3 regions of the Solidesulfovibrio carbinolicus genome follow, and region 2 is predicted to be linked to each of the others. Evidence: riboswitches for the same ligand, from Rfam matches in the RefSeq annotation. Region 2 holds a riboswitch; each other region holds the start of a gene.
What was found. Region 2 has a riboswitch for cobalamin ahead of C3Y92_RS14035 (sirohydrochlorin cobaltochelatase). Riboswitches for the same ligand answer to the same signal wherever they lie in the genome.
Positions count from the first base shown of each region.

Region 1: it holds a riboswitch for cobalamin, as region 2 does, so the genes downstream of both, metE (5-methyltetrahydropteroyltriglutamate--homocysteine S-methyltransferase) here and C3Y92_RS14035 (sirohydrochlorin cobaltochelatase) in region 2, are expected to answer to the same signal.
Region 3: it holds a riboswitch for cobalamin, as region 2 does, so the genes downstream of both, C3Y92_RS01005 (ribonucleoside triphosphate reductase) here and C3Y92_RS14035 (sirohydrochlorin cobaltochelatase) in region 2, are expected to answer to the same signal.

Region 1 covers NZ_CP026538.1:4,029,342-4,039,233, forward strand. Annotated here, with positions in the region: gene aprA (adenylyl-sulfate reductase subunit alpha) at 1-758, opposite strand, end outside; gene aprB (adenylyl-sulfate reductase subunit beta) at 807-1,298, opposite strand; cobalamin riboswitch at 1,964-2,155, shown strand; gene metE (5-methyltetrahydropteroyltriglutamate--homocysteine S-methyltransferase) at 2,336-4,642, shown strand; gene C3Y92_RS18000 (2-amino-3,7-dideoxy-D-threo-hept-6-ulosonate synthase) at 4,891-5,688, shown strand; gene C3Y92_RS18005 (3-dehydroquinate synthase II family protein) at 5,692-6,666, shown strand; gene pheA (prephenate dehydratase) at 6,668-7,822, shown strand; gene aroA (3-phosphoshikimate 1-carboxyvinyltransferase) at 8,041-9,378, shown strand; gene C3Y92_RS18020 (prephenate dehydrogenase/arogenate dehydrogenase family protein) at 9,723-9,892, shown strand, end outside.
Region 2 covers NZ_CP026538.1:3,137,756-3,147,647, forward strand. Annotated here, with positions in the region: gene C3Y92_RS14010 (ComEC/Rec2 family competence protein) at 1-1,932, opposite strand, end outside; gene C3Y92_RS14015 (hypothetical protein) at 2,150-2,491, shown strand; gene C3Y92_RS14020 (DJ-1/PfpI family protein) at 2,545-3,132, shown strand; gene C3Y92_RS14025 (hypothetical protein) at 3,487-3,906, shown strand; gene C3Y92_RS14030 (hypothetical protein) at 4,176-4,496, shown strand; cobalamin riboswitch at 4,520-4,704, shown strand; gene C3Y92_RS14035 (sirohydrochlorin cobaltochelatase) at 4,810-5,712, shown strand; gene C3Y92_RS14040 (FecCD family ABC transporter permease) at 5,712-6,758, shown strand; partial or broken gene C3Y92_RS14045 (ABC transporter ATP-binding protein) at 6,815-7,567, shown strand; gene C3Y92_RS14050 (ABC transporter substrate-binding protein) at 7,455-8,381, shown strand; gene cobI (precorrin-2 C(20)-methyltransferase) at 8,378-9,091, shown strand; gene C3Y92_RS14060 (L-serine ammonia-lyase) at 9,149-9,892, opposite strand, start outside.
Region 3 covers NZ_CP026538.1:225,793-235,684, reverse strand. Annotated here, with positions in the region: gene C3Y92_RS01025 (sodium:calcium antiporter) at 1-519, shown strand, start outside; gene C3Y92_RS01020 (trimeric intracellular cation channel family protein) at 604-1,266, shown strand; gene C3Y92_RS01015 (HAD family hydrolase) at 1,339-1,983, shown strand; gene C3Y92_RS01010 (NifB/NifX family molybdenum-iron cluster-binding protein) at 2,216-2,578, shown strand; cobalamin riboswitch at 2,854-3,075, shown strand; gene C3Y92_RS01005 (ribonucleoside triphosphate reductase) at 3,201-5,390, shown strand; gene C3Y92_RS01000 (anaerobic ribonucleoside-triphosphate reductase activating protein) at 5,550-6,248, shown strand; gene arfB (alternative ribosome rescue aminoacyl-tRNA hydrolase ArfB) at 6,321-6,743, shown strand; gene C3Y92_RS00990 (SxtJ family membrane protein) at 6,960-7,376, shown strand; gene C3Y92_RS21025 (DUF5989 family protein) at 7,440-7,589, shown strand; gene C3Y92_RS00985 (carbamoyltransferase family protein) at 7,774-9,639, shown strand.

The DNA.
Region 1 (9,892 bases), 890 kb from region 2:
GGGTACCAGGCGCGGCCCATGCCTTCACCAGTGGAGCGGGGACGGTACACGTTGACCGCGCCGCCGCAGGCCACCAGGATGGCGTTGGCCTTGAAGACATAGACTTTGTTTTCGCGGGTGGAGAAGCCGACCGCACCGGCGATGCGGTTGGGCTGCTTGGCGTCCAGGAGCAGCTTCACGATGAAGATGCGCTCCAGGTAGCGGTCCTGGCCCAGGGCGTTCTTGGCGGCTTCGGCCACGATGCACTTGTAGGACTCGCCGTTGATCATGATCTGCCAACGGCCGGAGCGGACGGGGTCGGCGCCGGTGCGCAGGGAGACGCCGGCGGCCTTGGACTGGGCGCCGTCGAGGTTGTGACCGTGGGCGTCCTTGGTCCAGCAGGGCAGGCCCCACTCTTCGAACAGGTGAACGGAATCGTCGACGTGACGGCCAAGGTCGAAGATCAGGTCTTCGCGAACCAGGCCCATCAGGTCGGTGCGGACCATGCGGACGTAGTCGTCAGCATCGTTCTTGCCGAGGTAGGTGTTGATGGCGGACAGGCCCTGGGCAACGGCGCCGGAGCGCTCCAGGGAGGCCTTGTCCAGCAGCATGATGCTGATATCGCCGCCAACTTTGTCGGCCCAGCGAACGGCTTCGAAAGCCGCGCCGCAGCAGCCCATGCCGCCGCCGACAAAGAGGATGTCGACATCTTTTTCAATCAGTTCCGGCTCGGCAAGGGCAACGCCTTTGGGCTCGTCCTTCACGGGAATGGTCGGCATAATATATGTCCTCCGTAGGGTGGATGGCTATTCAGTTGGCGAAACGGACTACTTGCAGAAGCCGTCCAACCAGCACTGCACGGTGTCGGCGCCGGTGACGTCGAACTTCTTGCCAAGGGCTTCCTTGGGGGTGACCAGGGCGGTCTCGGTGAAAAGCAGTTCGCTTTCCAGATCGCCCGGCTCCGGCTTGCCTTCGAAGGGCTTGATCGAACCTTCGGGGGTGGTGCGGATGGGGAACTTGAAGCGCTTGATGTTGCCGTTGCGGAACTTCACGGTCCACATGATGGAGTCGGCGGAACGCATGGGGATCGAGGTGCCGCCCATGGGAGCGAAGTCAGCGTAGGGGCGAGCGGAGATAGCGCCCTGGGGGCAGATCTTCACGCAAGAGTAGCATTCCCAGCAAGCGGAAGGCTCCTGATTGAAGGCCTTCATTTCCTGAGGATCCAGAATCATCAGGTCATTGGGGCAAATGTACATGCACGCGGTCTTCTCACCGCCTTTGCATCCGTCACACTTGCTCGGATCCACAAAGGTAGGCATAAGTAGTCCTCCAAACGTTTAGTTGTTGTACACCCAGCGCCCAATCCATTAAAGAGCTGAACGCCTGGACGCCTGGGACATCCGCGCGCCGTCGCCATGTGGCGCATTGTGCGCCTGGCTCCGGCTTGCCCTCATGCGTCGGCGTCGCTTGGTGCCGACGTTCTATGCAACCGCCGGGCTTGGGGATTTTTGTCATCCCCACCGCCTCTCGACAACAAAACCCCGGAATCGCTTCCGTTTGTGAACTGCCTGCGGTTAGCTTGTGATCGGTTTAACAAGCGCCGCAACCCCAGTCAAGGGTAATGTTCTTTTTTTCACGTCCGTCCAAAAGCGCCGACAAATCGGCCCCGGAGACCCCGGCGGGACCCCGGTCACGGACGATGCACGGTAGTGGTTGCACCGTCCAAGCTAGCAGACCCCACCCACCCCCGCAAGACCTTTTCCCGGTTTTCCCCGGTTCCTCTTTACAACCCCCCTGCCTCTTGTGACTTTTTTGACAACGGCATGATACCCCAGGCCAAACCTCCGCCTCTTGGCCGGCCGGACGCGTCATGGACGTCTTCACCAACGTCCCGGCTTTTGTAACCCGGCGACGCAGGTCCCCACCCCAGGCCGCGACGCCCGCGTCGGCCCGGCCCTTGACGCCCTTGCCTCCTCCCGGCTATTGCCCCCCCTGTCTGCTTGGCAGACGGACCTTTCGAGAAACGGAAGACGGTGGGAATCCGTCGCAGTCGCGCTGCTGTATTCGGGGTTATTGGCCGACCTCCACTGGGTGTTCCCGGGAAGGACAAGGCCGCTGCCGCCGGTCGAAACGACCCGCCCCGTAAGCCAGAAGACGCCTCGAAAACGGTCGGCATTCGGGCCTCGCGCAAAGGGCCGGAGTGACCAGCGACGGCAATCGGCGACGTCCGGGCCGTTTCTCGCACCCGTGCCCGTTCCCTCTGCCGGGAACGGGTGTTTTTTTCGCGTCTCCCCATTCCCCGCAAGGGGACATGCCGACCTCCCCAAACGCCTTCGGGCAAACAGGAGGACCTCGCATGATCACCCACTCCCTGGGCTTTCCCCGCATGGGGCTGGCCCGCGAACTCAAGACCGCCCTTGAAGCCCGCTTCGCCGGGACCCTCGACGCCGCAGGACTGGCCCGCGTGGCGGCCGACCTGCGCCTGCGCCACTGGCGGCTCCAGGCCGCGGCCGGGATCGACCTCGTGCCGGTCGGCGATTTTTCCCTCTACGACCACATGCTCGATCTGGCCGTGCTTTTCGGCGTCGTGCCCGCCCGCTACGGCCATGCCGGCGGACCGGCGGACGAGGCCCTCTACTGGCGCATGGCCCGGGGCGAGGCCGGCACGGATGGCCGCGTCACGGCCCTGGAAATGACCAAGTGGTTCGACACCAACTACCACTACCTCGTGCCGGAATTCGAACCGGACCAGAGCTTTGCCCTGGTCGGCACGACAATCCTCGACGAGGCGGCCCAGGCCCGGGCCGCCGGGTTCACGCCCAAGGCCGTGCTGCCCGGACCGGTCACGTTCCTGATGCTCGGGGCCTGCGCCGGCGAGCCCTTCGACCGCCTGGCCCTGCTGCCGCGCCTGCTGCCGGCCTACAGCCAACTCCTCGCCAAGCTGGCCGAGACCTGCCCCTGGATCGAACTCGACGAGCCGGTCCTGTGCCAGGATCTGCCGGCTGACGCCCTGGCCCCCTGCCGGGCGGCCTGGACCGCCCTGGCCGAGGCCGCCGCCCCGGCCCGCCTGCTGCTGGCCGCGCCCTACGGCAGTCTGGCCCACAATCTGGACTTCGTGCGCGACCTCCCCGTGGGGGCGCTTCATATTGATCTCGTGCGCGACCCCAGCCAGCTCGCCCTGGCAGCCAAGGCCCTGGCCCCCGAGACCGCCCTGTCCCTGGGTCTGATCGACGGCCGCAACATCTGGCGGGTGGACGCCGCCGCGGCGCTAAGCCGCATCGCCCTGGCCGCCGAACGCCTGGGGCCCCGGCGCCTCATGCTCGCCCCGTCGTGTTCCCTGCTCCACTGCCCCGTGGACCTTGAGGCCGAAACGGACCTCGACCCGGAAATCCAATCCTGGATGGCCTTTGCCGTGCAGAAATGCCGCGAAGTCCGCCTGCTGGCCGACGCCGCCGCCCCGAGCGGGGCCGGTCGGCCCGAGGTGGCCGACGCCCTGGCCGAAAACCGCCGGGCCTGGGAATCGCGCCGGGCCAGCCCCCGGCTGGCCGATGCGGCCGTGCGCCGCCGCACGGCCGCCGTCAGCCAGGACATGTTCCACCGCCCGGCTGCCTTTGCCGCCCGCGCGCCGCTCCAGGCCGAAGCCTTGCAGCTTCCCCTGATCCCGACCACCACCATCGGTTCCTTTCCCCAGACCCCGGAGATCCGCCAGACCCGGGCCAAGTTCCGCCGGGGCGAGCTTGCCGCCGCCGCCTACGAGGCCTTCGTGCGCGGCCAGGTGGCCGAGGCCGTGGCCCGCCAGGAGGCCCTGGGCCTGGACGTGCTGGTCCACGGGGAGCCTGAGCGCAACGATATGGTGGAGTTTTTCGGCGAAAAGCTCGCCGGTTTTTGCTTCACCCGAAACGGCTGGGTGCAAAGCTACGGCTCGCGCTGCGTCAAGCCGCCGGTCATCTACGGCGACGTGTCGCGCCCCGGCCCCATGACCATCGGGCTGGCCGTTTTCGCCCAATCCCTCACCGACAAGCCGGTCAAGGGCATGCTCACCGGCCCTTCGACCATTTTGGCCTGGAGCTTTGTGCGCGACGACCAGCCCCGGGAGGTGACCCGCCGCCAGATCGCCCTGGCCGTGCGCGACGAGGTGGCCGATCTGGAGGCCCAGGGCATCCGCGTCATCCAGATCGACGAGCCGGGGCTGCGCGAAGGCCTGCCCCTGCGACGGCGCGACTGGGAGACCTCCCTGGCCCTGGCCGTGGACGACTTCCGCCTGGCCGCCGCCGTGGCCAAGGCCGAAACCCAGATCCACACCCACATGTGCTACGCCGACTTCGATGAGATCGTGCCCGAGGTGGCCGCCATGGACGCCGACGTGATCAGCGTCGAGGCCAGCCGCAGCCGCATGGCCCCCCTGGCCGCCTTTGCCCGGGACGGCTACCCCAACGCCATCGGACCGGGCCTGTACGACATACATAGCCCGCGCGTGCCCTCGGCCGAGGAAATGGAAGATCTGCTGCGGCGGGCCGCCGCCCTCATCGACCCGGCCCGGCTGTGGGCCAACCCGGACTGCGGCCTCAAAACCCGCGCCTGGGACGAGGTCACGCCGTCCCTGGCCAACATGGTCGCGGCGGCCCGACGCCTGCGGGCGCAACTGGCCGGGCAAGGCTTGTGAAAATAGTCCTTGACAGGAAGCAAGAGGGGAACGTACCCGTATTGCCCATGCAGACCCTCCACACCCCCACCACCGGCTTTTACTTTTGGTACTGGTTTAGCCACGCCCGTGGTCTGGGGGGGTTGCGGTCGAACTAGGTCAATCGCAAACGAGCCTCTCCAGGGCCGCGGGCATTACGCCGGCGGCCCTTTTTTATTACCAGTCGCCGGCGGCCGCGGCCGGTTGGGCCAAACGCAAGGAGATACGCCATGCTGCTTGGGAAAGCCGTCCGCCTCGAACGCATTTTCAATCGCAACACCCACCGCGCCATCATCGTCCCCATGGACCACGGCGTCACCGTCGGCCCCATCTCGGGCCTCATCGACATGCGCGACGCCGTCAACCAGGTGGCCGAAGGCGGAGCCAACGCCGTGCTCATGCACAAGGGCCTGCCGCGCTGCTCCCATCGCGGACGCGGCCGCGACGTCGGACTGATCATCCACCTGTCCGCTTCCACCAGCCTGTCGCCCTTCCCCAACGCCAAGACCCTGGTCGGCACCGTCGAAGACGCCATCAAGCTCGGAGCCGACGCCGTATCCCTGCACATCAACCTCGGCGACGAGACCGAGCGCGACATGCTGGCCCACCTCGGCGAAACCACCTCCCGGGCCGCCGACTGGGGCATGCCCGTGCTGGCCATGGTCTATGCCCGAGGCCCCAAGGTCAAAAACGAGTACGACGTGGACGTGGTGGCCCACTGCGCCCGGGTCGGCACCGAACTCGGCGCGGACGTGGTCAAGGTGCCCTACACCGGCGACATCGAATCCTTCTCCAAGGTCACCGACGCCTGCTGCATCCCGGTGGTCATCGCCGGCGGCCCCAAGATGGACAACGACCGCGACCTGCTGCAAATGGCCCACGACTCGGTCCAGGCCGGCGGCTCGGGCCTGTCCATCGGGCGCAACATCTTCCAGCACGCCCAGCCCGCCCGCATCGTCCAGGCCCTGCACGGCATCGTCCACCTCGACTGGGAAGTCGACCAGGCCCTCGAACTCCTCAAGGATTAAGTCATGACCAAAGAAATATGGCTCAAGGTCGTTCCCTTCGACAAAAACGTCATCACCCTCGGCCTCGAATCCGGCGTGGACGGATTCGTGGTCGAGGCGGCCGACGCCGACAAGGTGCTGGCCCTGGGGCGCACCCAGGTGATGACGCCCGATCAGTTCGAACTGATCCCCATCTGCTGCAAGGATGACGAGGGAACGGCCATCGACTCCTTAAAGGCGTGTCGTCCGGTCTTTCTGGCCCAGGGCTGGGAGATCATTCCGGTGGAAAACATCCTGGCCTGCACCGAAGGCCTGGGCCTGGAATGCGAGAGCCTGGACCGGGCGCGGCTGGCCGCCGGGGTTTTGGAGCGCGGCGCGGACAAGCTGCTCATCACCCCCGAGGCCGTGTGCGATCTTAAAACCATCGTCAATGAACTGAAGCTCTCCCAGGGAACCATGGAACTCGCGGCGGCCACCATCACCAAGATCGAACACGCGGGCCTTGGCCACCGGGTCTGCGTGGACACCACGAGCATTCTTAAAACCGGCGAAGGGATGCTTGTGGGCAACAGCTCGGCCTTCACCTTCCTGGTCAACGCCGAAACCGAGTCCAATCCCTACGTCGCCGCCCGGCCGTTTCGCATCAACGCCGGCGCCGTCCACGCCTATTGCCAGATGCCCGGGGACAAGACCCGCTACCTCGAAGAGCTGGCCTCGGGCTCGGAAGTGCTGATCGTCTCCCACAAGGGCGCCACCAAGACCGCCGTGGTCGGCCGGATCAAGACCGAAATCCGCCCCATGCTGCTCATCACCGCCTCCGTGGGCGGCAAGGAAGGCAAGGTGTTCCTGCAAAACGCCGAAACCATCCGCCTGGTCACCCCCGAGGGCAAGCCCGTCAGCGTGGTGGCCCTTAAGGAAGGCGACACGGTGCTCGTTTCCACCGACGTGGCCGGACGCCACTTCGGCATGCGCATCGCCGAAGAGATCAAGGAAGGATGACATGAACCCGGACACGACTAAGCCTGCCGTCGCCCCGGGTTCCCTGGAGGAGGCGCTGCTCGAAATTCGTCGCGGCATCGACGCCGTGGACGACGAGATCGTGGGCCTGCTCAACAAACGCGCCGCCCTCAGCCTTGAGGTGGGGCGGCGCAAGGACGGCCGGGCCAGCGCCATCTTCAAGCCCTTCCGCGAACAGGAAGTGCTGGCCCGCCTCACCGCCGCCAATCCCGGACCGCTGCCCAACAACCATCTGATCGCCGTCTACCGCGAAATCCTGTCCTCCTCCAGACGCCTCCAGCGCCCCGAACGGGTGGCCTACCTCGGCCCCGAAGGCACCTTTTCCCACTTCGCCGCCATGGCCGCCCTGGGCCATTCCCCGGATTTCCTGCCCCAGACCACCATCGGCGACGTGTTCGCCGCCGTGGCCGGCAAGCAGGCCGACCTGGGCGTGGTGCCGCTGGAAAACTCCCTCCAAGGCACCATCGGCCAGAGCCTGGACAACTTCCAGCGCTACAACGTCTTTATCCAGGCCGAGATCACCTGCCGGGTCAGCCACGCCCTGCTCTCCACGGCAACGAGCCTGGACGCCGTGGAAATCGTCTACTCGCACCCCCAGCCCCTGGCCCAGTGCGCCGGCTGGCTCAAGACCCATCTGCCCCGGGCCAAGGTCATCCCCACCGACTCCACCGCCGCCGCCGCCGCGCGACTGGCCGGAGAGCCGAACGCCGCCGCCATCGGCCACCTGCGCCTGGCAGCCATGCACCACCTTAATGTGCTGGCCAGCCCCATCGAGGACCTGCCCGACAACTGGACGCGGTTTTTCATCATCGGCCCCGAGGACACCAAGCAGCAGACCCGGGACAAGACCTCGCTGCTTTTCACCGTGCCCAACAAGCCCGGCTCCCTGCATCAGGTGCTGGCCCATCTGGCCGGCGAAGGCATCAACCTGACCAAGCTCGAATCGCGGCCCATCCGCGGCGAAAAATGGCAGTACTTCTTCTTCGCCGACCTGCAATGCGACCTCACCCGCGAGGAATACAAGAAGCTCCTGGCCACCCTGACCGAAAATACCCACAGCCTGCGCATCCTCGGCTGCTACCCGGCCGGTCCCCAGGTGGACCTGGCCGAAGGCGCGACGGATAAGGGCGACGCGTAGATGGAAAAGAGCAACGAGAAGAAATCCGGGGGGGGATCATCCCCCCCGGTCCCCCTGGATAAATTGAAAGGAAGAAGGTCGCGCGGACCCAGCGCCACAACCCCAGTGGCACGCGACGCTTGAATGCAACGGACGGAAAGCGCTAGGGGGTTCCAAGGGGCGGTAGCCCCTTGGCCGCCGGAGGCTTCCCACCGACCACCCTTGCCAACGAGGACCCTATGCCGATCATCACCGCGCCGCCTTCCAAGTCCGTGTCCCACCGGGCCGTCATCGCCGCCAGCCTGGCCGCCGGCACCAGCCGCCTCACGGGTTTGCTCGATAGCCAGGACATTTCCCGCACCCGGGACTGCATGATTGCCATGGGCGCGGCCATGCACCCCCAAAGCGACGGCTCCGTGGTCGTCTCCGGCACCGCCGGCCGGCCCCTGGGCGGCGAAGACGAAGAAGAACATTCCGTCGCCCTCGACGTCGGCGAATCCGGCACCACCTGCCGCCTGCTCGTGGCCGTGGCCGCCGCCGGACGCGGCCATTTCCTGGTGCGCGGCCACGGCCGGATGCACGACCGCCCCATCGGCGAACTCGTCAACGCCCTGCTGCCCCTTGGCCCGGAATGCCTCTACCTCGAAAAATCCGGCTGCCCGCCCCTGGCCATCGTCACCCAGGGCCTGGCCGGCGGAACCACCGCCATCTCCCTGGAAGACAGCTCCCAATATCTCTCCGGGCTGCTGCTGGCCGCGCCCATGGCCGCCGGACCGCTGACCATCGAGATCATCGGCAAGAAAACCGTGTCCTGGCCCTACGTCGCCATCACCCTGTCCACCCTGGCCGATTTCGGCGTGCCCTTTGCCGTCCAGACCCGCCAGGGCGACGCCTGGGTCGAGGCCGACTGGCGCGCCATCACCGACGTCGTGCCCGGCCAGATCCGCTTCGCCATGCAGCCCGCCCGCTACAGGCCGCGCGAGTACGCCGTGGAAGCCGACTGGTCCAGCGCCTCCTACTTCCTGGCCGCCGGCGCCGTGGGACCGGCCCCGGTCACCGTGGCCGGCCTGCGCCAGGATTCGCTCCAAGGCGACCGGGCCATCCGCGACATCCTCGCCCGCATGGGCGCGCGCATCGAGGAAACGGCCGAAGGCCTCACCGTCTTCCCGTCCGAACTGCACGGCCAGGAACTCGACATGGGCCGCTGCCCCGACCTCGTGCCCACCGTGGCCGCCGCCGCCTGCTTCGCCTCGGGCGAGACCATCATTAAAAACGTCGCCCACCTGCGCCTCAAGGAGTCCGACCGCATCGAAGCCGTGGCCGAAAACTGCACCCAGGCCGGAGCCGTGGTCACCACCCTGCCCGACGGGCTGCGCATCAAACCCAAAGCCCTGCGCACCGACCAGCGCGTGGAATTCTCCGCCTTCGACGACCACCGTTTAGCGATGTCCGCCGCCATCTTCGAACTGGCCGGCATCGACGTGGTCATCGACAACCCCGGCTGCGTGGCCAAATCGTTCCCTACCTTCTGGGACAAATGGGAAGCCATACGCGAAGCGCTGCAGGACGAAGGGTAGACGAAGAAGGAAGAAATTAAGAAGGAAGAGCGGGCTCTGCCCGCACCCGCCGGGGGGCTGAGCCCCCCGGACCCCCCACAGGGGGAAAGGGCTTCGGGCGGTTTTCAGGTCGCGCCCAAGGCGGCGCGACCTGAAAACCGCCCGAAGCAAAAAATAAATTTCAGGAAGTTGACTACATTATGCCAGATACGAACAAACCGGCAACATCCCCCTCCACCCAGGAAAAAGTTTTTGGGGAAGGAGGGGGGCCGGGGGAGGAAACCCCTTTTTTCAAAAAGGGGTTTCCTCCCCCGGGCGCGCCGCGCGCCATTTCCACTATCGCCCTGGTCGGGGCGCGGGGGGGCATGGGCCAGCTTATCGCGGCCAAATGCCGGGCGGCGGGCGTGGCTGTTCGGGAGTTGGACCGGCCGCTGACTGATGACGGCATCGCGGCGGCGCTGGCCGGGGCGGACATGGTGCTCGTTTCGGTGCCGGTCTACGCCACGGCCGAGGTGACGGCCAGGCTCGCGCCGTA
Region 2 (9,892 bases):
GGCGAGGTAGGCCCCGACCACGGCCCGGCCGACGTCGAAGGAGCCGAAAAGGCCCCCGGCGTCGATGAGGAGCCTTTGGCCGCCGGGCAAGGCCACGGCCACGGCCTGCCCCTGGCCCACGTCCAGGACGGTGACGGCGACCTCCTGGGAAAACGCCTCAAGCCCGCGTGTCAGACTCGGGCCGGTCAGCAGCAGCAGGCTCACGGCCAGGGCGGCTTTTGGCAGCGGCCTCTTGGAGGCCACGGCCAGGGCCAGGGCGGCGAGCAGGCCGTAGCAGCCCAGCAGCTCCGGGGCCGAGGGGCGCAGCACGGCCCGGGCTGTCAGCAGGCCCTGGGCATCCAGGGCGGCCAGACCACGCATGAGCCAGGCGCAGCAGTCGGCCCCGGCCGTCAGCAGCGTGTGGGCGAGGGCACCAAGTCCGGGAACGGCGGCCGCCGCCGCGCCGCACAGGACCAGCGGCATGACCAGGCAGCCGAGGATGGGCAGCCACACCAGATTGATCCAGGGCGCGAAGGCGAAGTCGCCGAAAAGCCGGGCAATGAGCGGCAACACGGCGGCCTCGGCGGCAAGGCTCGTCCAGAGGATGCCCAGGCCGCCGACGAGGAGGGTTCGCAGAAGCGTGCCTTGGCCCGGAATGCGGGAAATCGCCCGGGCAAAGGGCGGCCAGAACAGGGCAATGCCGGCCACGGCCAGGGCCGAGAGCTGGAGGCTGGCGCTAAAGGCAGCCAGCGGCGAGACGACAAGAAAGGCGGCCAGGGCCAGGAACAGGCCGTCGAAAAGGGCCTTGTCGCGCCCCCAAAGCAGCATGAAGCCAAAAGCGGCGAACATCAACGCGGCGCGCACAAGCGACGGCGAGCCGCCGCCGATCCAGCAGTAGCCAACGACCAACGGCGCGGCGGCCAGGACGATGAGTTTTGGGCGCGGCAGGCGCAGATAGAGGCGGGGCATAAGACGCCCGACGGCCAGCACCAGCGCGGCGGCCAGCCCAACGACATAGGCCACGTTCATGCCGGACAGGGCCAGGGTATGGGCCAGGGAGGCCCGGCGCACCAGCTCAAGGTCGGTTTCGGCGAAGCCGGACTTGTCGTCGAAAAGCAGCGCCGCCACCATGGCCCGGCCGGCCGAGGCGGCGCTGTCGTCCAGCGAAGTGGCGGGCGAGACGGCGGGCGGCGGGGCCAGGGCAGCGGCCACCCGGTCGCGCAGGGCCTGCCGCCAGAGGGCCAAGGCGTTGTCGCTGACAGCCAGACGCGTGAGGTCGCCGCGCCCGCCCTTGGCGTAGGCGCGAAAAAATACGCCTTCCAGGCGGCGCAGGAAGGCGAAGTCGGTGGTTCCGGGGTTGGCGAAGCCGGCGGTCGGGCGGATGCGGCCGGTCACGGCCAGGACGTCGCCGGGAACGGGCGTCAGGTCGGGCTGGTCGAAGGTGACGGCCAACCGGCCGGGCAGCGGCGCAGCGGCGCAGTCGGGGCCGGTCAGGCGCACCTCGTCCAGGACCAGGGCCAGGCGACGCCCCGGCCGGGGATCGACGCTGGCGACGCGCCCCACGGCGGTGAGGGTTTTGGCGGCCAGGCACGGCGGCGCGTCAGGCGTTGCCGGCAGGGCCAGCCAGCCCGCGCCAAGGCCCAGGGCGAAGGCGGCGGCCAGGGCCGGCAGGCCCGGCCTCATGTTGCGCCCTTTCACCAATTCAAGCACTTTTTTGAAATCTTGGGATTTTTTGGGGTCCGTTGGCCTTAAGCCAGGATCAGCGCGCTTCAAGGGGTCGACAGGCGGTGACAGACCGCCCACGAACAGGGCGAGCAAGGCCAGGCCGAGAAGCGCAGGCAGCAGATATTCCACGCCCAGGATGCCGCCGGCATAGGCCAAAAGGCAGGGCTGCCAGGGCAAAAGCGGCGGCACGCCCCGGCCGGCGTCGTCATGGGGCGGGTCGTGCGCCAAAATGTTGCATCCCTGTCACGGTATTTTGCCCGGGATTGTAGAAAGCTTGGGGTCCGGCGGCAAGGGCCTTCGGCGGTTGCGGGCGCTGCCTCGGCGGGCGGCCGCATCCGGCGTCGTCCGGGCCTGGGTTTGCCCGCTCCGCTTGTCACCGGCCCGGCTTGGGGATAATGCTGTGAACCAATCCCCGCGCCCGGCCGGGCGCGACCAAGGAGCCTCCATGCACCGCCGCAGCATCGCCCTGTGCCTTTTCGCCGGACTGGCCCTGGCCGGTTGTTCCCAGGTCCAGCCCATCATGACGCCCCAGGAATTCGCCGCCGGTTGCGCCCAGGGCGCGGCCGGGGCCGACGCCGCTTGCTCGGCCAAGGTCTGCCAAGTCTACCAGGCCGTGGTCACGGACTATTACGAGAACATGGAAGGCTGCTACGCTGCCTGCAAGGACCGGGCGGCCTCCCTGGAAACCGGAGCCGATCCGGCCTGTCTGGCCATAATCCAGGGCGAGAAGGACCGGTGCATGGATTATTGCAACCGCAAGTTCTACCGCTGCAACTGCGCCAAGTAAGGTCAGCCAAACGCCGCGCCAGGCGGCGAAACCCCACAGACAAGGAGTACCCCATGGCGGTCAAGAAAATTCTCATGCTCGTCGGCGACTATGTCGAGGACTATGAAGTGATGGTCCCCTTCCAGATGCTGCTCATGGTCGGCCACGACGTCAAGGCCGTGTGCCCGGGCAAGAAGGCCGGCGAGACCGTGCGCACCGCCGTGCACGATTTCGAGGGCGACCAGACCTACAGCGAAAAGCCCGGCCACAACTTTGCGCTCAATTTCGACTTCGACGCCGTGGACCCGGCCGCCTTCGACGCCCTGGTGGTGCCCGGCGGCCGCGCCCCGGAATACATCCGGTTAAATCCCCGGGTCATCGAGATCGTCAAACATTTCGGGGCGACCAAAAAGCCCATCGCCGCCGTGTGCCACGGCCAGCAGGTGCTGGTCACGGCCGACGTCATCGCCGGCTGCCAGTGCATGGCCTACCCGGCGGTGCAGCCCGACATCGAACGGGCCGGGGCCACCTACGTTGGCCCCAACGAAACCTTCACCAACGCCGTGACCAGCGGCAACATCGTCACCGGCCCGGCCTGGCCGGCCCATCCCCAGTGGATGCGCCAGTTCCTGGACCTGCTCGGCACGAAAATCGAAGCCTAGGCTCCAGTCTGAAGACCAACCGGCGGCAGCTTTGCGTCCATCCTGATCCGCGAGGCTGCCGCCGCGTCGTGGCGTCGGGCGGCGCGTCCCTTGAAAAACATGCTGAAACTTTCGAAAAATGATTCTTTTTCGTGAGGTTGTTCCCCAAACACCGCTGACGCTTTTTTGAGGATGCAACGTAGGCCATCCGTGGCCAACGCCCGGCCTGCCGGCTCGAACTCACGGGAGAGCGCGCCGGTCCGGCCGGCGCGCCCCCAAATCCCCCCCTTTTTTCCACGGCGCAACGATGGTATAGCCCTGGGCGACCACCCGCCCGGCGGCGGCCCACCCGGCCCGCCGGCGCAACGAGGCGCTATGATCGACAAGACAAAACTGGATCGCCTGCGGCAACTCATCGGCGACTTTGCCGTCAACAAAGGAAAAGTGCTCCTGCTCGTTTCCTTTCTGCTCTTTATCGTCGCCGCCTACTACGTCATGGACTTCATCACCGAGGACAGCCTGGCGGTGAAGTACAAGAAGACCACGGCCCTGGTCGAGGAAGTGCAGGAAACGAAAAACGTCCTGACCATCGTCACCAGCCAGGGGTTCTTTGTCGTCGATCCCGGGCTGCGCTCGGACAAATTCAAAAACATCGCCGACTTCTTCCGCAAGGTCAAAGAAGACGGCTCGCCCGTGCGCATCGACTATAAGGACGTCGGCAACGACAAGGTCATCGAAAACGTCTTTTACCGGGCGGAATCCAACAAATTCGGCAAGATAGGTTCGCTTAAATAGACCCGGCCGGCCGGCAAATACAAAGCGGCGGTCGGCCAACGCCGCCCGCCGCTTCAAAAAAGCCCGGCCAATGGCCGCTCTACCAGTCCTGATCCTTGGGCTTGTTGGCCTGCTGGGACTTGATCAGCAGCAGGGAAATAAAGATGGTCGCAAACCCGAACAGCACGATAAGCCCGGCGAAATCAAATTTCACGGCGAACCCCCAGAAATGTTTTTGTGAAAAAAATCCTTACTCCCAAATGACCAGCCTGTCCAGACATGCCCGCCTTTTGGGCGGTAGCCTCGCCCTGGCGCTTACCTGCCTGGCCTGCTCGCCCGGGCCAGCCCAGGCCGCCGTCATCGAGGTCGGCGTGGATGCCTACAAGGTCAACGGCGGCCCGGCCGAAACCGCCGCCTGGGACGTGGCCGAACGGCTGGCCATGGCCAAGGACGTGGCCATCGTGGTCATGAACCCCAAGGCCAACAAGGGGACCGTCCAGATCCTCATGCAAAACCTCGAAACCCTCAAGATTCCCACGCTTTTCACCAAAAAAGCCGATTACGACGTTTTGCTTAAGCGCGGTTTCATCAAGCCCCATCCCGCGCCTTGACAGGCGGCCGCCCCCCGGCTACCTCCCCGGAAATCGACCTGGGTGCCCTCACGGGCTTAATAGGGAATCCCGTTCAAATCGGGAGCGGTCCCGCCGCCGTCAGTTCCACGCAAAGGTCGGCCTCCACGCGCGCCACTGGGAAGCACTTCCCGGGAAGGCCGGGGCCGATGGAACAAGCCGGAAGACCTGCCCGGGTTCTGGCACATCCCGCCGGCAACGAGGGCTTTTGCCGGCCGGGACGCGGCTTCGGGCGCTTTTTCGTCTCCCGTCCGCTTTCCTCAAGAGCCCTCCATTTCCGTGGAGGTTACCTGGCATGATTCGTCTGACCCGTCTTACGCATCTGGCGCGCTTGGTCCTGTCCCTGTCCCTGGTCCTGGCCCTGGCCGCCCCGGCCGCCGCCGGCCACGACGCCAAGAAGGAACCGAAAAAAGCCATTGTCGTGGCCGCCTTTGGCACCACCGTGCCCGAGGCCGCCCCGGCCATCGAAAAGATGGTGGCCCGGGTCAAGGCCGCCTATCCCGGCGTGCCCGTGACCCTGTGCTACACCGCCGCCATGATCCGGGCCAAACTGGCCAAGGAAGGCAAACGCGTGCCCTCCCCGGCCGAGGCCCTGGCCGCCCTGCCCGATCAGGGCGTCACCGACGTGGCCCTTTTTTCCCTGCAAACCGTCCCCGGGCACGAATACCACGACCTCGTGCGCACGGCCGCCGCGTTCTCGCGCATGCCCAAGGGTCTGTCCCGGGTCGAGGTGACCGCGCCGCTGTTGTTTGAGGCCGAGGATTTCGCCAAGGCCGCCGCCGCGCTGCTTGAAGCCGCGCCCAAGGACCGCAAGCCCGGAGAAGCCGTCATCTTCGTCGGCCACGGCACCGAGCATCCCGCCAACATGGCCTATCCGGCCCTGCAGTACAGCCTGTGGCGGCTGGATAAAAACGCCTTTGTCGCCACCGTGGAAGGCACGCCCTCCTTTGACGACGCCGTGGCCGAACTCCAGGCCAAGGGCGTCAAGAAAGCCTGGCTCATTCCGCTTTTTGCCGTGGCCGGCGACCATGCCCGCAACGACATGGCCGGCAAGGAAAAGGACTCCCTGGCCTCGATGCTCACCGCCGCCGGCGTGGAGACCAAGGCCGTGCTGGCCGGCGCGGCCGAGCATAGCGGCGTGGCCGACATCTGGATCGAACACCTCAAGACAACCTTCGACGCCCTGCCCGGGAAATAATGCCGCCACACGCCTTCCCCCGGGGCGGGGTCCTGAAGCGGACCCTGCCCCTTGTCCTGGCCGGGCTGGCTGCGCTCAGCGCCGCCTGTCTGGCCGGGGCCTATCCGGCTGCCCCGGGGGACGTGCTGGCCGTGCTGGCCCGGGCGGCCGGCCTGGCCGTCCCGGCTCCGGCCGATCCGGCCCTGCCCACGGTGGTCATGGAACTGCGCCTGACCCGGGCGCTTTTGGCCTATGGCGTGGGCGCGGCCCTGGCCGTGGCCGGCGCGGCCTTCCAGGGCGTGCTGCGAAATCCCCTGGCCGATCCCTTTACCCTGGGCGTCTCGGGCGGCGCGGCTTTTGGCGCGGCCTTGTCCCTGACGCTGGGCCTGGGCGCGGCCCTGGGCTCAACGCTCGTCACCCCGGCCTGCGCCCTGGCCGGCGGCGGCGCGACCCTGGTCGCGGTCCTGGCCCTGTCCCGGCTGGCCGGGGGGCTGCGACGCGAGACGGTGGTTTTGTCCGGCATCGTGGCGGCCACCTTCCTGTCCGCCCTGCTCTCCCTGGTCAAGGCGCTTAACGAAGAATCCGTGGCCGGCATCGTGTTCTGGATCATGGGCGGCTTTCAGGGCAAGGGCCGGGCCGAACTGGCCCTGTTCCTCCCCTGCCTGCTGCTTGGCCTGGCCGGCGTGGCGCTGTTCCTTCGCGAGCTGGACATTTTGCTCTTGGGCGAACGCCAGGCCCGGCAGCTCGGCGTGGCCGCCGGCCGGTCGCGGCTGGCCCTTCTTGGCGCGGCGAGCTTACTCACCGCCGGCGCCGTGGCCGTTTCCGGGGTCATCGGCTTTGTGGGGCTTATCGCCCCCCATGCCTGCCGGCGGCTCTACGGCGGCGAACACGGGGCGCTGGTGCCCCAGGCCGCCCTGGCCGGCGGGGCGCTGTTGTGCGGGGCCGACGTCCTGGCCCGGGTGATCCTGCCCGGCGGCGCGGAGTTGCCCGTGGGCGTGGTCACGGCCCTGCTCGGCGGGCCGTTTTTTTGCTTCCTGCTCCTGACCGGGCGCGGGGGGCGGGCGTGATCCGCTGCCGCGACCTGACCAGCGGCTACCGGGGCCGGGCTGTCCTTGGCGGGCTGAGCCTTACCGTGGCCGCCGGGGAAATGGTCGCCGTCCTTGGCCCCAACGGTGCGGGCAAGACCACGCTGCTGTTGGCGCTTTCGGGTGTGCTGTCGCCGGGCGCGGGCACGGTGGTCCTGGCCGGGCGCGATCTGGCCGAACTCACCGACCGGCAGCGGGCCAGGCTCGTGGCCTCCGTGCCCCAGCGCGGCGAAAACACCGGGGAACTGGCCGTGCGCTCGGTGGTGCTCATGGGGCGCTATCCGTATCTGGGATTTCTTGGCGGCTACGGCCCGGAAGACCACCGGGCGGCCGAGGCGGCCATGGAGGCCGTGGGCCTGGGCGGTCTTGCCGACAGACGCCTTCATGAACTGTCCGGCGGCGAATTCCAGCGGGTGCTGGCCGCCCGGGCCTTGGCCCAGGAAAGCGGCATTTTGCTTCTGGACGAAGCCTCGGCCAGCCTGGACATCGCCCGCAAGATGGACCTCTACCGCTTGCTCGCCACCCGTAACGCGGCCGGGGTCACCATTCTGGCCGCCCTGCACGACATCAATCTGGCCGCGCTGTTCTGTCGGCGGCTGGTGTTTCTCAAAGATGGCCGCATCGAGGCCGACGGCCCCACGGCCGAGGTTTTTACGCAGCAAACCCTTTCGAGGATTTATGAAACCGACATCATCGTCATTGCCCATCCCCAGACCGGCGCGCCCCAGGCGTTGGCTGCCGGCGGCGGTCTGCCTGCTGGCCGGCCTGCTGGCGGCCGCGCCGGCCCATAGCCAAGGCCCGGCCGTCGTCGATGACCTGGGCAACACCGTCGCCCTTTCCGCCCCGGCTCGGCGCGTCGTGCCGCTTTACGGCGCTTTTGTGGATATCCTGGCCGGCATGGGACTGACCGACCGCGTGGTCGCCCGCACCGAAGCCGACCCGGCTCCGGCCGGCGAGCCGGAACTGCCGGTCATCGGCACCCACATGCGCCCCAACATTGAGCGCGTCCTGGCCGTGCGCCCGGATCTCGTGTTGCAAATGGACGGCCGGGGCGAAGCCCGGGAATCTGCCGCCAGGCTCGCCGGCCTGGGCATCCCCACGGCGGTCTTTGCCGTGTCGGATTTTCCAACGTTATTTTCCGCCATTGACCGCATCGGCGTGCTGTGCGGCGACGAAACCGGGGCGCGCAACCTGCGTGAAGCCCTGGCTGGCCGCCTGCTCGCCGTCAAAAGGCCGGCCGGCCCGCCGCCCAAGGTCTTTTTTGAGGTGCGCTCGGGCAGCCTGCTGGCCGCCGGCAACACCTCCATGGCCTCGGCCGTCATCGCCGCCGCCGGCGGCAACAACGCCGTGACGACAAAGGACAAAATCGTGCGATTATCCGACGAGGAACTGCTGCGCCTGGCCCCGGACGTCTGCCTCACCCAGCGCGGCCCCATGAACCCCGAAGCCCGGTCCATGGCCGAGCGGCCCGAGTACGCCACGCTGCCCTGCGTGCAAAACGGCCGGGCCTTTGTGGTGGACGAGGCGACCTTCTCCCGGCCCGGGCCGGGAAGCGTGACGGCCGTGGAAGAACTGGCCGCGCTGCTGTCCGGGAGGCCGTCATGACCCGCCCGGGAACGCTTTTCGGCATCGGCGTCGGCCCCGGCGACCCGGAGCTGGTGACGCTTAAGGCCGTGCGCGTTCTTGGCGCGGTGGACGCCGTCTTTGCCGCCTCGTCGAGCAAAAACGACTATTCCATCGCCGAGGCCATCGTCGCCCCCCATCTGCCGGCCAGCCAGGGGCTCACCCGTCTGCCCTTTCCCATGACCCGCGATCAGGCCGCCCTGGACGCGGCCTGGGCAAAAAACGCCGCAGCCATGGCCGCAGTGTTGGCCGCCGGGCGCGACGCGGCCTTTATCACCCTGGGCGATCCGCTGCTCTACAGCACCTTTGGCTACGTGCTCCCGCGCCTGCGCGATCTTGTGCCGGGCCTTGCCGTGGAGATCGTGCCCGGCATCACCTCGTTTCAGGCGGCAGCAGCCCGCACCGGCCAGGTACTGGCCGAGGGCGGCGAAAACCTGCTGGTGGCTTCGGGCATCGACGACGACGGCCGGCTGGCCGCCGCCCTGGAAACGGCCGACAACGCCGTGATCCTCAAAGCCTACAAAAGCTTTCCCCGGCTTCGCGCCCTGCTCTCCGGCCTGGGTCTGTCCCGAGGCACGACCTTCGTCACCCGCCTGGGCCATGACGGCGAGGCCGTGGAGCGCGACCTGGACAACGCCCCCGAACGCCCCCATTACCTGTCGCTGTGCCTGATCAAGCGGGGGCGCGGCTAGCAACAAACACGGCGGTCCGAACGTTTAAGCGGCCCCGTCCGCCCAAGCGTCGCGGCCCTAGCAAGGGACGCTGAGCGCCAGCCCGCCCTGGGCGGTTTCCTTGTATTTGGTGCACATGTCGCGCCCGGTCTGGGCCATGGCCGCGATGGCCTGGTCCAGGCCCACCACATGGTGGCCCGGGGTCTCGGCGGCGGCGATCTGGTAGGCGGCAAACGCCTTGACCGCACCCATGGCGTTGCGCTCGATGCAGGGAATCTGGACGTAGCCGGCCACCGGGTCGCAGGTCAGGCCCAGGCAGTGCTCCAGGGCGGTTTCGGCGGCGTTTTCCACCACATGGACGCCATGCCCGTTGGCCTGGGCCAAAAAGGCGGCGGCCATGGCCGAGGCCACGCCCACCTCGCCCTGGCAGCCCACTTCCGCGCCGCTCACCGAGGCGTTATGCTTGGCTAAAAGGCCCACCATGCCGGCCACGAGCAAGGCCTCGCGGAAGTTCTTGCGAAACACGCCGGCCGTGGGGCGCAGCACCTTGGCGATGTAGAGCACTCCGGCCAGCACGCCGGCCGCCCCGGCCGTGGGCGCGGTGACGATAATGTGGCCGCAGGCGTTCTCCTCGGCCCCGGCAAAGGCGCAGGCGCAAAGGGCCAGGATGGGCCGGTCAGCCATCTGCGGGTCCTGGCGGTAGCGCGCGAAAAGAACGCCCGCCTTGCGCCACAGCCCAAGCGGCCCCGGCAGCGGCCCCTCTGCCTCCAGCCCACGCTCCACCACGTCGATCATCACCCGCATGACGCCGTCAAGCCGCTC
Region 3 (9,892 bases), 1.6 Mb from region 2:
GGGGTCAACGAATTTTTGCTCGTCCAGTGGCTGGCCCCCATCGCCTCGGAAGCCCCGGAAGTCATCGTCTCGGTCATGTTCGCCCTGCGCGGCATGGGCGGGCTGGCCCTGGGGAGCCTTATTTCCTCCAAGCTCAACCAATGGACGCTCTTGGTCGGCATGATCCCCGGCGTCTACGGCGTGTCTTCGGGCAGCTTTGCCGTGCCCATTCCCCTGGACGGCGTGCAGATGCACGAGATCATGCTGACCGCCGCCCAGTCGCTTCTGGCCGTGGGCCTGCTCGCCGGCCTGCGCCTGGACATCCGGGGCGCGCTGCTGCTGTTTGGCCTGTTCCTCGGCCAGTTCCTGGCCCCGGCCGTGCCGGAGGCTTTCTGGAACCTCTTCCCGGGCCACCTCGACGGCAACGAGGTACACTTCCTCTTCACCTTCCTGTATATCGGGGTCTTCGCCCTCATGCTGCCACGCACCGGCCGCCACCTGCTGGCCCTTGTCCGCCCCGCGCGCCACAGCGCCTCTTGACGCCGGGCCGGCCCGGCCCTATGGAACCCGCCCGCCCCGGAGCAGCCCTCCGGGGCGGGAACCGCCGCCAGGAGGTCCGCCGCCATGGACCAGACGTTTGCCCTGCCCATCTACCTCGACCTGTTCGCCGTGTTCCTCATGGCCGCCACCGGGGCCATCGAGGCCATCCGCCGCGAGTTCGACCTCGTCGGCCTGCTCGGCCTGTCCTTTGCCACAGGCGTGGGCGGGGCGCTTATACGCGACGGCATCTTCCTCCAGGCCGGCGTGCCGGCCGTGGTGCGCAACCAGGACTATCTCTACGCCGTGGCCGGCGCTGCCCTGGCCTGCCTCATCTTCGGCCGCCGGGCCGTGTTGTCCGAGCGTTTCGTGGCCCTGGTGGATGCCGCCGCCCTGGGAGCCTACGCCGTGGTCGGCATGGAGAAATCCCTGGCCTTTGGCCTGGATTTCGCCCCGGCCGTGCTGGTCGGCACGGTCAACGCCTGCGGCGGCGGCATCCTGCGCGACGTGCTCATGCGCGAGGAGCCCATGGTGTTTCGCCCGGGCCAGTTCTACGGCCTGGCCGCCCTGCTGGGCTGTCTGACCTACCCCTTCCTGCGCCAGACCTTCGGCCTGCCGCCGCTGACCTCGGCCTTTGTCACCATCGCCTTTACCTTTCTTCTTCGTGTGCTGGCCATCACCCGCAACTGGCGCACCGTCCCCGTGCGCGACCATGGCCTGTTTCGCCGCCGCAATCCGCCTGTGGCTTGACGCCGCCTCCCCGGCCGCGTCTATAAAGGATGAGGGTCCGCAACCGGCGGCCCCATCCGCAAGCCAGGGGGAATGTCCGTGAAGCGACCCATCACCACGCTTTTGTGCGACGTCGGCGGCGTCATGCTCACCAACGGCTGGGACCGGCAGGCCCGGGCCGAGGCAGCCAAGCGCTTCGGCCTGGACGCCGCCGAAACCGACGAACGCCACCATCTCACCTTCGACGCCTACGAAGAGGGCAAGCTCTCCCTGGACGAGTATCTCGACCGCACGGTGTTTTACGCGCCGCGTTCCTTTGACAAGGCGACCTTCCGGGATTTCATGCTGTCGCGCAGCGCGCCCCTGTCCGACATGCTGGCCTATGTGCGCGGACTCAAGGCCCGGCACGGCATCCGCATCGTGGTCGTCAACAACGAGGGCCGCGAACTCAACGAGTACCGCATCCGGGCCTTCGGCCTGGGCTGTTTTGTCGACGCCTTCGTGTCCTCGTGCTTCGTGGGCATGCGCAAGCCCGACGCCGGCATTTTCCGCCTGGCCCTGGACGTGGCCCAATGCGACCCGGCTGACGCGGTCTACATCGACGACCGGGCGCTTTTCGTGGAAGTGGCCGCGACCCTGGGGGTTCGCGGCGTGGTCCACCGCGACGCCGCGTCCACGGCCCGAGAGCTGGAGGCTCTGGGCGGTTTCGCCGCCGTATGCCTCGGCAGCGATGGCTGAGGCGCGGCGGCTATTTTTCGGCATGGCCGCCGGCCGTTTGGTCGCTGACGCCCTCGGCGCGAGGTCACGCGTTATCGCCCCGGCCTGACCCGAAGACGGTCCATCAAGCCCATGCCGGTCCAGGCCGGCTCATCGCCCGGCCCGGCCGGGGCTTCCCAGGCCGTCCCAATTCCGGTACGAGGCGGGGGTAAATTGTCCGGCCACGCGCCGGCAGTCTCAAGGAGTCACGAACATGACCAAGATCGCCATTCCCTCCCGCGACGGGCAGGTGGACGAGCATTTCGGCCACTGCGGCTATTTCACGGTGCTGACCATCGGCCCGGACAAGAGCGTCGTCGCCGAGGAGACCTTTTCCCCGCCGGCCGAGTGCGGCTGCAAGTCCAATCTGGTCAACGACCTGCTCGCCATGGGCGTCACGGTGCTCATTGCCGGCAACATGGGCCAGGGCGCGGTCAACAAGCTGCGCCAGTCCGGCATGACCGTGGTGCGCGGCGCGTCCGGCCCGGTCCACGAAGCGGCGGCGGCGTTTCTCGCCGGCATGCTCAAGGACCGCGACGAACTGTGCACGGCCCACGGGCATACCTGTTTGCATTAGGCGGCTGGCCGAGAGGCTAGGCTGACACGCGACAAAGCCCGGGACCACGGCATGGTCCCGGGCTTTGCCGTTGTCCCGAGGCGGAACAACTGCGGCTGTAATTTTTTCCGCCTCCCCACGTCCGCCCGCCCATTCATAAAAGACAATAAAATAAACGCCATAGCGACCTCGCGCCGCCCGCCCAAACCGCCGCATCCGGTGCATAATCACCCCAACCCGCCAACATCGCGCCGTTTTTTGCCTCGATTGACTCTTTGGCCGCATCCTCGCATATATGCTGCGACGTTGGCGTTGGTCCGCCCCGCCCCAGGCGGCGGCGGGCAGCCGTAAGAGGGAATCCGGTGCAAGTCCGGAACTGCCCCGCAGCGGTAAGCGAAAACGAACCCCGCAACCAAGCACTGGGCAAGAGCCCGGGAAGCCGCGGGAACTAGGAAACCGGCCCACACCGGGCCGACGCGTTCGCAAGTCCGAACACCTGCCGACGCCCGCCGGACGCATCCGTCCGGCGCATGAACCAGGGAGCCTCGCGGGAGGGCTGCCCGGCCTGCCGTTTCGCGCCATGCGTTTTTCGGCCGCCGTCGCCCCTCCCCTGCCCGACGACAGTCCGCCCAGGGAGAAACGCATGTCCGAGCCGATGGAACACGGCAATTTGGCCCTTACCCCCACCTCCGACCGCCACGACGCCGTCGACGCCGCCGTCGACCAGCCCGTGGTGGCCGCCATCCCCTCGCGCATCCGCAAGCGCGACGGCCAGATCGTCACCTTTGACGCCGACAAGATCCTGTCCGCCATCCGTCGCGCCGGCGCCGCCACCGGCGAATTCGGCGAGGACGAGGCCTGGCTGCTGACCGCCCAGGTGGTCAAGGTCCTCTCCCACCGCTTCATCGGCCAGATCCCGGACATCGAACGCATCCAGGACATCGTCGAGCAGGCTTTCGTCTCGGCCAACCATTTCCGCACCCTTCGCGCCTACTCCGTCTACCGCGAACAGCGCGCCCGCCTTCGCGAAGACAAGAAGACCGTGGTGGACGTGGCCGCTTCCATCAACGAATATCTCGACCGCCAGGACTGGCGCGTGGCCGCCAACGCCAACCAGGGCTATTCCCTGGGCGGGCTTATCCTGAACGTCTCGGGCAAGGTCGTGGCCAACTACTGGCTCTCCCACGTCTACCCGCCCGAAGCCGGAGCGGCCCACCGCGACGGCGATCTCCATATCCACGATCTCGACATGCTGTCCGGCTACTGCGCCGGCTGGTCCCTGCGGATGCTTTTAAGCGAAGGCCTTAACGGCGTGCCCGGCAAGGTGGAAGCCAAGCCGCCCAAGCACCTCTCCAGCGCCGTGGGCCAGATCGTCAATTTCCTCGGCACGCTGCAAAACGAATGGGCCGGCGCCCAGGCCTTTTCCTCGTTCGACACCTACATGGCCCCGTTTATCCGCAAGGACAACCTGGGCTACGAAGAAGTGCGCCAGTGCATCCAGGAGTTGATCTATAACCTCAATGTCCCGTCGCGCTGGGGCACCCAGACGCCGTTTACCAACCTCACCTTCGACTGGACCTGCCCCGAGGATCTGGCCGGCGACCATCCGGTCATCGGCGGCGAGGAGATGGCCTTTACCTACGGCGAGCTCCAAACCGAAATGGACATGATCAACCGGGCCTACATCGAGGTCATGACCGCCGGCGACGCCAAGGGCCGCGTGTTCACCTTCCCCATCCCGACCTACAACATCACCAAGGATTTCCCCTGGGAATCGCCCAATGTGGACATCCTGTTCGAGATGACGGCCAAGTACGGGCTGCCCTACTTCCAAAACTTCCTCAATTCCGACCTCACCCCGGGCATGGTGCGCTCCATGTGCTGCCGGCTCCAGCTCGACCTGCGCGAGCTGCTCAAGCGCGGCAACGGCCTTTTCGGCAGCGCCGAGCAGACCGGGTCCGTCGGCGTGGTCACCATCAACTGCGCCCGCCTGGGCCACACCCATCGCGGCGACGAAGCCGGCCTTCTCGCCCGCCTCGACGCGCTGCTGGAAATTGCCCGCACCACCCTTGAGATCAAGCGCAAGGAGATCACCCGCCGCATGGACGCCGGGCTGTTCCCCTACACCAAGCGTTACCTGGGCTCGCTGCGCAACCACTTCTCCACCATTGGCGTCAACGGCATCAATGAAATGATCCGCAATTTCACGAACGATGCCGAGAATATCGCCACCGAGGCCGGCCACGCCATGGCCGTGCGCCTGCTCGACCACGTGCGCGCCCGCATGACCGAGTTCCAGGAGCAGACCGGCCACCTCTACAACCTCGAAGCCACCCCGGCCGAAGGCACCACCTACCGCTTCGCTCGCGAGGACAAGAAGCGCTACCCGCGCATCCTCCAGGCCGGCCCGGCGCAAAAGCCCTACTACACCAACTCCTCCCAGCTGCCCGTGGGCTTCACCGACGATCCCTTCGAAGCCCTTTCGCGCCAGGAAGAGCTCCAGCGCAAATACACCGGCGGCACGGTGCTCCACCTCTACCTCGGCGAACGCGTCACCAGCGCCGAGGCCTGCAAAAAGCTCGTCAAGCGGTCGCTGTCCGGCTTCGCCCTGCCCTACGTCACCGTGACGCCGACGTTTTCCATCTGCGACGTCCACGGCTACCTGACCGGCGAACACGAGACCTGCCCGACCTGCGCCGCCGAAGGCCGCACCCAGGCCTGCGAAATCTGGACCCGCGTCATGGGCTACTACCGGCCCAAGTCGGCGTTCAACGTCGGCAAGCAGGGCGAGTACGACGAGCGGGTGTGTTTTAAGGAACCGATGGATAACTAAAGAGAATATGCCTCCGGCGGCCGGGAGGGGGTCACCCCCTCCCGGACCCTCCCGATACGGGGGATCACAGGACGGCGCGGTCGTGGCGATGGGCCACGGCCGCGCCGTTGGCGTTGGGCGGCCTTGCGCGCCGCCGCCGAGAGGGCTAAGGGACGCGACATGAACGGTCTTATCATCGGCGGTGTCACGCCGCTCTCCACCCTCGACTTTCCCGACGCCCTGGCCGCGGTCATCTACTGCCAGGGCTGCCCCTGGGGCTGCCCCTACTGCCACAACGAACCGCTGCGCGAAATCACCGACGCCGTGGAGCACGACAGCGCCTCGGTGCTGGCCTGGCTCGAAGGCCGCAAGGGCCTGCTCGACGCCGTCGTCTTCTCCGGCGGCGAACCCACGCTCCAGGACGGGCTGCCCGAAATGCTGGCCGCCGTGCGCGCCATGGGCTTCCACACCGGCCTGCACACCACCGGCATGTTCCCCAAGGCGCTTTCCGCCGTGCTGCCCCTGTGCGACTGGGTGGGCCTGGACATCAAAGCCCCCCGCGCCGCCTACGACCGCATCGCCGGAGTAGCCGGCGGCGGCGAGGCCGCCTTTGCAAGCCTGGCCCTTATCCTCAAAAGCCGCGTGCCCTTCGAGACCCGCACCACCTGGCATCCCGGGCTATTGGCCGAAGACGAGTTGACCGCCCTGGCCGGAGAGCTGGCCGCCGCCGACGCCGGCCGCTGGGTCATCCAGGCCTTCCGCCCCGACGGCTGCGCCGACGCCGATCTGGCCGCCGCCGGACCGGCCGTGTTCCCCCCCGACCTCGTCGCCCGCCTCCAGGCCGCCGCGCCGCGTTTGATTATAACGACGAGAGTTTAGGAGAGGGGGATGCCTCCGGCGGCTGGGGGCCTGAGGCCCCCAGCCCCCCCACATAGGGAGGCGGATGATCGTATGGACAGTTTGTTTATTAGTTCCAGGGTGAGCATCCCCCTGGCGGAGATTGATTTTATCGCCGCCCGCAGCGGCGGTCCCGGCGGCCAGCACGTCAACACCACCAGCTCCAAGGTGACGCTGCTCTTTGACCTCGACGCTTCGCCAAGCCTCACCGACGCCGACAAGGCGCGTATCCGCGAGGCGCTTACCGGCCGCATCGCCAAGGACGGCGTGTTGCGCGTGGTCTCCCAGACCAGCCGCAGCCAGTTCGCCAACAAGGAAATCGCCCTGGAACGCTTCGCCGCGCTGCTGCGCGAGGCGCTGACCCCCCGGCCGCCGCGCCGCAAGACCCGGGCTACCCTGGCCTCGAAACTGCGCCGCCTGGACGACAAGAAACGCCAGGGCGAACGCAAACGCCAGCGCCGGGACTTTGGCGACTGATCTCTCCGCCGCAAAAACGGCCGGAAAACTTGCGCCGGCCGGCCTTGGCGACGCCGTAGGCTCGGCCCATGCTCCAGGCCGCCTCCGGCAGCGCGCCAGGACGCTTGTCCAGAACCGCAGCCGCGCCTTGACGCCCGGCCGCGCCCTGGGCTAGGGGAAGCCAGACTTCCGCCATGGCGGCAGCGCCGCCCAATGCCTGATCCGGAGCACCCCCGCATGTCCTCACTGGAACACAAGCGCCAGAAATCCTCTTTTTGGCTGTCCGCCAGCCGCGACCAGGCCCGGGACACCGGCATGGCCCTGACCCTGGTCGCGCTCATCGTCTTTTTCGTCACCCGGGAAATCCGCTATGTGACCATGGCCACGGCCATCCTGCTGCTGGACATGATCTGGCCTTCCTTTTTCAAACCCCTGGCCAAGGTCTGGTTCGGCCTGTCCCACGTGCTCGGCACGGTCATGTCCAAGGTGATCCTGACCCTGACGTTTTTTGTGGTGCTCACGCCCATGGGCCTGCTGCGTTCCCTGCTCGGCAAGGACCCCATGCAGGTACGCCAGTTCAAGCAGGGCACGGACTCCGTGTTCAGGGTCCGCGACCATACGTTTACGGCCGCCGACGTCGAACAGCCGTTTTAACCATCGGCCGAAGGCCGCTTTGACATCACTCCCGCGCCCCGCGCGGGTCCACCTGGAGGCGATATGGAATTTCTGCGTGAACTCTGGGGCTTTTTGCGTGTGCGCAAAAAATTCTGGCTGCTGCCCATCATCCTGGTGCTGCTGCTTTTTGGCGTGCTGGTGGTCCTGACCAGCGGCTCGGCCGTGGCCCCGTTCATCTATACGCTTTTCTAGAACCGACCCCGTGCCCACAACAGGGGCGTCAGGCTGCCCGCAAAACGCTCCAGGCGCTTTGCCATAACGCGACAATAGCCCCGGGAAGGGCCGCGCGCCGACGCACTCGGCCCTTCCCCGCGTCACTCCCATCCCCCTGGGCCGCCTGGCCGCCCCAGGGGACGCAACCCCGCCAGGACAGCACATGGCCGAATACATCCTGGGTTTATCCGCCTATTACCACGACTCCGCCGCGGCGCTGTTGCGCGACGGCGTGGTGGTCGCCGCCGCCCACGAAGAGCGGTTCACCCGCAAGAAGCACGACGCGGATTTTCCGCGCCAAGCCGCCGGCTACGTGCTGGCCGAGGCCGGCATCGAACTGGCCGACCTCTCGGCCGTGGCCTTTTACGACAAGCCCTATCTCAAGTTCGAGCGCCTGCTCGAAACCTACCACGGCTTTGCCCCAAGCGGCCTGCGCAGCTTTCTTTCGGCCATTCCGGTGTGGATCAAGGAAAAGCTGTTCATGAAAAGGATGCTGCGCGAGGAGCTGGCCAAGCTCGGTCCGGGCAAGCCGCGCATCCTTTTTCCCGAGCATCACCTCTCCCACGCCGCCTCGGCCTACTACCCCTCGCCCTTTGACGAGGCCGCCATCCTCACCATCGACGGCGTGGGCGAATGGTCCACCACCACCATCGGCGTCGGGCGCGGCAAGGACATCACCTTCCTGCGCGAACTCGACTTCCCCCATTCCGTGGGCCTGCTCTATTCCGCCTTCACCTACTACTGCGGCTTCAAGGTCAATTCCGGCGAATATAAGCTCATGGGCCTGGCCCCTTACGGCATCGAAGGCTCGGAGCGGGTCGAGGACTACAAGGCCAAGATTCTCGGCGAGCTGGTGGATCTGCGCGAGGACGGCTCCCTGCTCCTCAACATGGCCTATTTCAACTACGCCACCGGCCTGACCATGTGCCGCGACCGCAAGTGGGAGGCGCTTTTCGGCCTGCCTCGCCGGGCCGCCGAGACCGAACTCGGCCAGGAGCACATGGACATGGCCCTGGCCATCCAGCAGGTCACCGAAGAGGTGGTCCTGCGCCTGGCCAGAACCGCCCGCACGCTCACCGGCTGCGCCAACCTCGTCATGGCCGGCGGCGTGGCGCTCAACTGCGTGGCCAACGGCAAGCTGCTGCGCGAGAACATCTTCGACGACGTCTGGATTCAGCCGGCCGCCGGCGACGCCGGCGGAGCCCTCGGCGCGGCCCTGGCCGCCTGGCACATCCAGGGCGGCCACGAGCGCACGCCGCTGCCGGCCGGCTGCCGCGACCGCATGGAAGGCTCCTACCTCGGGCCGCGGTTCACCCGGGCCGACGCCCTACGCCTGGCCGCCCGCCGCGAAGCGCCCCACACGCTCTACGAGGATTTCGACGCCCTGTGCGTCCGGGTGGCCGACCTGCTGGCCGACGGCAAGGTCGTGGGCTGGTTCCAGGGCCGCATGGAATACGGCCCCCGGGCCCTTGGCGGCCGCTCCATCCTGGGCGATCCGCGCAATCCCGAAATGCAGAAAAAGCTCAACCTCAAGATCAAATACCGCGAAGGTTTCCGGCCCTTTGCCCCGTCGGTGCTGGCCGAGGCCGTGTCCGAATGCTTCATCCAGGACCGGCCCTCGCCCTACATGCTGCTGGTGGCCCCGATAGCGGAGAATCTGCGCCATCCCCTGCCTGACGGCTACTGGCAAAAGCCCATGTTCGACCGGCTCTACGTCAACCGCTCGACCCTGCCGGCCATCACCCACGTGGACTTCTCGGCCCGCATCCAGACCGTGCACAAGGACACCAACCCCCGCTACCACCGCCTCATCGAAACCTTCCGCGACCGCCACGGCTGCCCGGTGGTGGTCAACACCAGCTTCAACGTGCGCGGCGAACCCATCGTCTGCACCCCCGAGGACGCCTACCGCTGCTTTATGCGCACCGAAATGGACTACCTCGTGGTCGGCGACTGCCTGTTTGGCAAGGACGACCAGCCCGAATACGCCGAATCCGGCGACTGGCGCGGGGAATACGAGCTGGATTAAGGCGAGGACGAAGAGATAAAGAGGCCTCCGGCGGCCGGGGGGCTTAGCCCCCCGGACCCCTTGGCTGGACGCGGTCGGTCGGGTGGTGCCGCGTCGGCGGGCGGAAGAATAGGGCGGCTGGAATCAGGCTTGGTCTTGGGGCGGCTTCCGCCCCAAGACCAAGCCTGATTCCAGCCGCCAACTCGCCAAAAATGGCCCCGAAGCGGGGCCATTTTTTTTGGTTATGCCCCCCGTTGAAAGTTTTTGGGGAAGG